2 regions of the Promicromonospora vindobonensis genome follow, and region 2 is predicted to be linked to the other one. Evidence: predicted binding sites of a transcription regulator. Region 2 holds the regulator's gene; the other holds the start of a gene.
What was found. Region 2 encodes LexA, which represses DNA repair genes until DNA is damaged. Its sites were predicted from a motif close to TCGAACANNTGTTCGA; they were not measured.

Region 1 (3,493 bases), 1.2 Mb from region 2:
GGCACCGTCATCGCGGGCCTGCTCTGTCTGCTGCTGAGCGAGCTGCGCTCCAACAGCACGCTCGGCCCGGTCGCCGCCGTCGGCATCCTGTTCGCGATGCTCGCCGCGCTCACGCTCCTCCCCGCCCTGCTGCTCGCCCTCGGCCGCGCGGCGTTCTGGCCCCGCCGTCCCAGCTACGACCCGGCGGCCGCACGAGCCGGTACCCAGGACGGAGGCGTGTGGGGCCGGCTCGCGCGCGGCATCCGCGCCAGGCCCCGCACCATCTGGGTGACGACGGCGGCGGTCCTCGCCCTCGGCTGCGTGGGGATCACGCAGCTCCAGGCCACGGGCGTCCCGCAGTCGGAGCTGGTCCTCGGCGCATCCGAGGCCCGAACCGGGCAGGAGCGTCTCGCGGAACACTTCCCTGCGGGATCAGGGAGCCCGGTCTACGTCGTCGCACCGGAGGACGAGATGCAGCGCGCGGCCGACGTCCTGCTCCAGGAGGACGGGATCGCCCAGGTGGCGATCACGGCCGAGACCCCGAGCGGGACGGCCCCTGTGACGGGCGACGGCATCCAGGCCTTCGGCCCGCCGGAGGGCTCGGCGGAGGGCTCGGCTGGTGGTCCGCCGGAGCCGGTGGTCTCCGACGGCATGGTGCTCCTCCAGGGCACTCCCAACGACGCAGCGGACTCCGCGGCCGCCGTGCAGACGGTTCGCGACCTGCGCGCCGCCTACACCGACGTGGTCCCCGAGGCCCTGGTGGGCGGCGAGTCCGCCACCGACCTCGACACGAACGAGGCGTCGATCCGGGATCGCACTCTCATCGTGCCGATCGTGCTCGTCGTGATCCTCCTGATCCTCATGCTGCTGCTCCGCGCGGTGCTCGCGCCGGTCCTGCTGATCCTGACCACGGTGCTGTCCTTCGGGACGGCGATGGGCGTGGCGGCACTCGTGTTCAACGACCTGCTCGACTTCCCCGGCGCCGACCCGGCCGTGCCACTGTTCGGCTTCGTCTTCCTCGTCGCGCTCGGGATCGACTACAACATCTTCCTCATGACCCGCGTCCGCGAGGAGTCGCTCACCCACGGCACGCGTGAAGGCGTCCTCCGCGGGCTCAGACTGACCGGGGGCATCATCACGTCGGCGGGGCTGGTGCTCGCCGCGACCTTCACGGCACTCGCAGTGATCCCCGTCCTCTTCCTCGCGCAGCTCGCCTTCATCGTCGCCTTCGGCGTGCTGCTCGACACCTTCGCGGTCCGCTCGCTCCTCGTCCCCGCCCTGGGGTACGACATCGGACGGGCGATCTGGTGGCCCTCGAAGCTGGCCCGCGGACGCAGGTAGCCGGTCGCCGGTCGCCGGACGCCGGACGCCGGACGCCGGACGTGCGCACGTGCGCGTGCGGCGGCCCGGGGCCAGCGCGTGTCGGCACGGGCCCGTGGCAGCCGCGCCCGTCTGGTCCCACTGGTTCGAACCAGACGGTTATCCACAGATGCTTCTTTCGCCCATCCGTGCGGACGTTTGTTCGATAGAATCGGAGGGTGCAGGCGGGTGGGTCGCAGCCACTCCGCCTGGCGACGGGTCGGACCGCAAAAAGGGGGTGGAGACCGTGGCAGACCAGTACGAGGGCGATGTTCCGCGCCCGGTCGAGAGCGTCCTCGCCGATCTGGAGCACCTGCTGGGAGAGCTCGCTCACGCCGTCGGTCCGGAGGCTGGCGCTGGTGCTGGGCCTGCTCACCGTGCGGGCCTCCGCGCTGGCTTCGAGACTGACCCTGGCCTCGCTACGCGCCGACCGATGGCGGCCTCGCGTCTGGTGGGGGTTTCGGCGCGGTTGCGGGTGGTGGGTGCTCGGGTGGATGCGCTGCGGTGGTCGGTGCTGCCCCGGATCGAGGCCGCGGGGCTGTGGGCGCGGTCCGGTGCTCGGACGTTCGCGGTCTGGCTCGCCCGCACCGAGGACGTGCGGACCACGACCGCCAGGTGTGACGTGCGTACCGCTAGGGCGTTGCGTGACCACCTTCCCGCGACCTTGACCAGGGCGCTCGCCGGACGCATCAGCCAGGACAAGGTGCGGGCTCTGGTCGATGTCGCGACCACCAGCCCGGAGCGCACCCAGGCCCTCAGGGCGCCGGCGGTCGACCTGGCCACCACCGGACCGGGCACCACCGGACCGGGCACCACCGGACCGGGCACCACCGGACCGGGCACCACCGGACCGGGCACCACCGGACCGGGCACCACCGGACCGGGCACGGACGGGCCTGCCGCAGACGGCACGGACGCCGCAGACGCGGACGGGCCCGGCGCCGGTGGTGGCACCGGTGGCGGCACCGGTGGCGGGAGCGATGGTGGGGTCGACGACTCGACGACGCAGAACGCTCTCCCACCGGGGGTCGGGTTCCCGACGTGGGAGGAACAGCTGCTGGACTGGTCGACCGGCAACGGACCGGACCGGTTCCGGGGTCTGGTGCGCTACTTCGCGCGTCACGCCGATCCCGAGGCCGACGAGCGTGGTTACCTCAAGGCCAAGGACCGTGAGTACCTGGATGTCTCCCCGACGCTGGGCGGGTATCACCTGTCCGGGTTCCTCACCGAGGAGCACGGTCTGGTCCTGACCACCGCGATCGGTGCGGTCATGGGCGCGCCGGCCACCGGTGACGACCGCACTCCCGGACAGCGTCGCGCTCAGGCCCTGGCCGATATCGCGCGCGTCGTGCTGGACAACGCCCACACCGGTACCGGGGCCTCCGTGCGGCCGCACCTGTCGGTCACCGTGTCCTGGACCGAGCTCCAAGCCCTGGCGGCGAAGAAGCAGATCGGCGAGGCCCGACCCACCCCAGGCACCACCGCACCAACCGGCCCCAGCACCACGTGCATCACCAGCACCAGTCCCGGCGCCACGGGGGGTAGCGGCGCGGGCCTGGCCGGTACCGGTACCGCGGGTGTGGTCGGGCTCAACGGTCTGGGCGTGCCCGCGATCAAGACACCCGCGGTGTTCACCGAGACCAACCATCCGGTCCCGACCAGCCTCCTGCGCCGCCTCGCGTGCGACAGCCAGGTCACCCGCATCGTGTTCGGACCCGACTCCCAGGTCCTGGACGTCGGCCGCACTCAGCGCACGGTCACCGGACAGCTACGACGGGCCGTCATCGCCCGCGACAAACACTGCGTCCTTGGCCAGTGCGACCAGCCGCCCTCACGCTGCGAGGTCCACCACGCGGTACGCCACTGGGCCGACGGCGGCGAGACCAGCGTGCACAACGCCGCCCTGCTCTGCTGGTATCACCACGACCTCGTCGACAGCCAAGGCATCACCATGCACTTCGACAACGGTTGGCACTTCACCGACCGCAACGGACACCCACACCACACCACCAGCCCCGGCACCTGACCCGACAGCACCGCGCTCGGCACCACCGCCCCTCCTCCACCAACCGCGGCACACGACCTGGCCTCAACCCGCTCGGCACGAGCCTCATCCACCACCAACCGCGGCACACCACCCGGCAGCGCCGCATTC
Region 2 (3,493 bases):
GCCGTCGAGCAAGCGGGCGGCAACGGGTTCATGGCGGTGTCAGCGCAGCACGCCGCGCTGCTGCTCGCGCAGGGCGCCGGGCGCCTCGTGCGGAGCATGGACGACCGTGGTGTCGTGGCGGTCCTGGACCCACGCCTCGCGACCGCGCGGTACGCCTCGTTCCTCACCCGCTCGATGCCCGGGTTCTGGCCCACCACGGATTCGGCGCTTGTCCGCGCCGCGCTGGCGCGGCTCGACACATAGCCTGGACACATGTCAGCCCTCTCGGACGTCCAGGGCGCGCAGCCGTCCGGCTCACGCACCACCAAGCTGGCGGTAGTGGGTGCAGGGGCGGTCGGCTCGACCCTCGCCTTCGCCGCGCTCACCCGGGGCTCGGCCCGGACGATCGCCCTCCACGACGTGAACCGGGCAAAGGTCGAGGCGGAGGTGCTCGATCTGCAGCACGGTCTGATGTTCACCCCCCAGGCGCAGGTGGTCGGCTCGGACGACGTTGCGGTGTGCGCGGGGGCGGACGTCGTCGTTGTGACGGCCGGGGCGAAGCAGAAGCCCGGGCAGACCCGGATCGACCTCGCCGAGGCGACCATCGGGCTGATGCACCAGATCCTGCCCGGGCTGGTGGACGTCGCGCCGGACGCGACCTACCTGATGGTGACCAACCCCGTGGACGTCGTGACCTACGCGGCGCTCAAGATCTCCGGTCTGTCGCGTGAGCAGCTGTTCGGCAGCGGCACCGTCCTGGACTCGTCGCGGCTGCGTGGTGTGCTCGCCCAGCGCTGCGGTGTGGCCGTCGGGAACGTGCACGCGTACATCGCAGGGGAGCACGGGGACTCGGAGATCGCGCTCTGGAGCTCCGCGACTATCGGTGGTGTCCCGCTGCTGGACTGGGCGCCGCTGGGCGGCAGGCCGCCGATCGACGGCGCGGTGCGCGCGGAGGTGCACCACGAGGTGGTCGACTCGGCGTACCGGATCATCGCGGGCAAGGGGGCGACCAACTACGCCGTCGGTCTGGCCGGGACCCGCATCATCGAGGCTGTCCTCAAGGACGAGGGGCGGATCATGCCGGTGTCCTCGCTGCTGGACGACTATCACGGCATCAGCGACGTCTGCCTGTCCGTGCCGTCACTCGTGGACCGGCGCGGCGTCACGGACAACGTGCGGGTGCCGATGTCCGACGAGGAGCTGGCCGGCCTGCGTACCTCGGCGGACAGCGTGCGGGCGGTCCAGAAGCGCTTCGGCTTCTGAGGACGGGCCAGGGGGAGACGACGACGGGGTTGTGCTCCGCTGGAGACCCAGCAGGAACACAACCCCGTTCTCGTCGCGCGTGTCCGGCCCCTACAGGCTGCGGAGCACCGCTACCACGCGGCCCAGAATCTGCGCCTCGTCGCCCGGGATGGGCTCGTAGGCCGGGTTCTGGGGCAGCAGCAGGACGTGCCCGTCCGCCTGCTTGAACGTCTTGACCGTGGCTTCGCCGTCGATCATGGCCGCGACGATCTCGCCCTGCTCGGCAACGTTCTGCCGCCGCACCACCACCCAGTCCCCGTCGCAGATCGCGGCGTCGACCATCGAGTCACCGGCGACCTTGAGGAGGAACAGCTCGCCGTCCCCGACGAGCTGGCGGGGGAGCGGGAAGACGTCCTCGACGACCTGCTCGGCAAGGATGGGCCCGCCGGCCGCGATCCGGCCGACGAGCGGCACGTACGACGGCGGCGGGGTGCTGGCGTCGTCGGGCACCGAGCCACCCCAGTGGACCTGGCCGCTACGGCGCGGCTCGGGCCAGTGGATCTCGCCGCGTGTCGGCTTGTCGACCTGCTCGGCCATGGGCTCGACGAGCTCCATCGCGCGCGGCCGGTTCGGGTCGCGACGCAGGAAGCCCTTCTTCTCGAGCATCTGGAGCTGGTGCTTGACGCTCGACGGGCTGGCCAGCCCGACGGCCTCGCCGATCTCACGCATCGACGGCGGGTAGCCCCGCGTCTCGAACGACTGCCGAATCGTGTCCAGCACGAGGCGCTGCCGTTCGGTGAGGCGGTCTGTCGGCGAGATCGTGTGTACGTCAGCGACCGCCTTGTCGCCCGGCGCGTCCAGCGTGGCGACACCCGAGAGCGCCGTGTCGACGGCTCTCGTGTCGCTGGTCCCGTCCCGTCCCGTCATGCCCGTGCCCCTCCCGTTCCGACAAATGTTCTCCCATGCGCGACCCACTCTAGATCACAAACTCGCTCGGCTCAAACGAATGTTCGAGCGTGTCTCGACATCGGACGGTGTCCCGTGCTACACAATGGTACGGGCGTTCGACGAACGCTTGTATGAACGACAAGAGCTCAGTCACTCTTCGAGGAGGGGCCATGGGGGACGTGATCCCGCTGCGGCAGTACACCCCGACGTATGGACAGGCGTTCGTGCCGCCGTACGGCCGGGCGTATGCACAGGCGTCCGGGCCGGCCGCGGCCCCGGCGTACCGGCCGGCCCGGGAGCGCACGATCGCCGACCGGCTGGGCCTGGCCGGCCTGCGGCTCACCAGGCGCGGCCGCGCGGCGCTCGTGCTGCTGGCGATGCTCCTGCTCGCGCCGATGATCACCTGGGGTGCGACCGCCGTCGCCAGCTCCCCCGGCGAACCGACGGAGGTCCGGGTGCACGCGGTGCAGCCGGGTGAGACGCTCTGGGGCTACGCCACGGAGATCGCGAGGCCGGGCGAGGACGTCCGGCACGCGGTCGCCCGGCTCCAGGACCTGAACGAGATGTCGTCGGGCACGGTGCGGGTCGGAGAGCTGTTGCTCCTACCCAAGGAGTGACGAGAGACCACAATTCGCCGTCAAATGGCGCGGCGATGTTGCATGGGGGTGGTTTGCCCGCTTACGGTCGGGGCGCGACCGGAGGCCTCCGGTCGGTGGTCGACCACGCAGGAGTGAGCATGCACTGCCCGTTCTGTCGCCATGCTGACTCGCGCGTGGTGGACTCGCGGACCGCCGACGACGGCCTGTCGATCCGGCGCCGGCGCCAGTGCCCGAACTGCAACCGCCGGTTCACCACCGTGGAGACGGCCAGCCTGTCCGTGGTCAAGCGGTCCGGCGCCACCGAGCCCTTCAGCCGCGACAAGGTCGCGGCTGGTGTGCGCAAGGCGTGCCAGGGGCGTCCGGTGAGCGACGACGACCTCGCCATCCTGGCCCAGCGTGTCGAGGAGACGCTGCGGAGCAACGGTAGCGCGGAGATCGACGCGTACGAGGTGGGCCTCGCGATCCTTGGCCCCCTGCGGGAGCTCGACGAGGTGGCCTATCTGCGGTTCGCGAGCGTCTACCAGTCGTTCGACTCGCTCGAGGACTTCGAGAGCGCCATCACCTCGCTGCGCGCGGAGCGCGCCGAACGGGCGGCCGCGCAGGCCTGAGGGCCCGCGTGGAGCTGCCGCGCGGCCGGGCGCCGCTGGCCGGGCGGCTCGACCGTGCCCAAAAATGTTGGCACCTGGTTGTGCGGTAGTGCAGGCTGGGCGGCGACGGACCCGATC

Region 1: the regulator LexA is predicted to act here: its motif matches at 1,490-1,505, upstream of ACFS27_RS15965 (HNH endonuclease signature motif containing protein).

Annotation. Positions count from the first base shown of each region.
Region 1 covers NZ_JBHUOG010000002.1:615,440-618,932, reverse strand. Annotated here, with positions in the region: gene ACFS27_RS15970 (MMPL family transporter) at 1-1,320, shown strand, start outside; gene ACFS27_RS15965 (HNH endonuclease signature motif containing protein) at 1,586-3,364, shown strand.
Region 2 covers NZ_JBHUOG010000002.1:1,785,082-1,788,574, reverse strand. Annotated here, with positions in the region: gene ACFS27_RS21245 (ATP-dependent DNA helicase) at 1-243, shown strand, start outside; gene ACFS27_RS21240 (L-lactate dehydrogenase) at 253-1,242, shown strand; gene lexA (transcriptional repressor LexA) at 1,333-2,148, opposite strand; gene ACFS27_RS21230 (LysM peptidoglycan-binding domain-containing protein) at 2,340-2,786, shown strand; gene nrdR (transcriptional regulator NrdR) at 2,906-3,376, shown strand.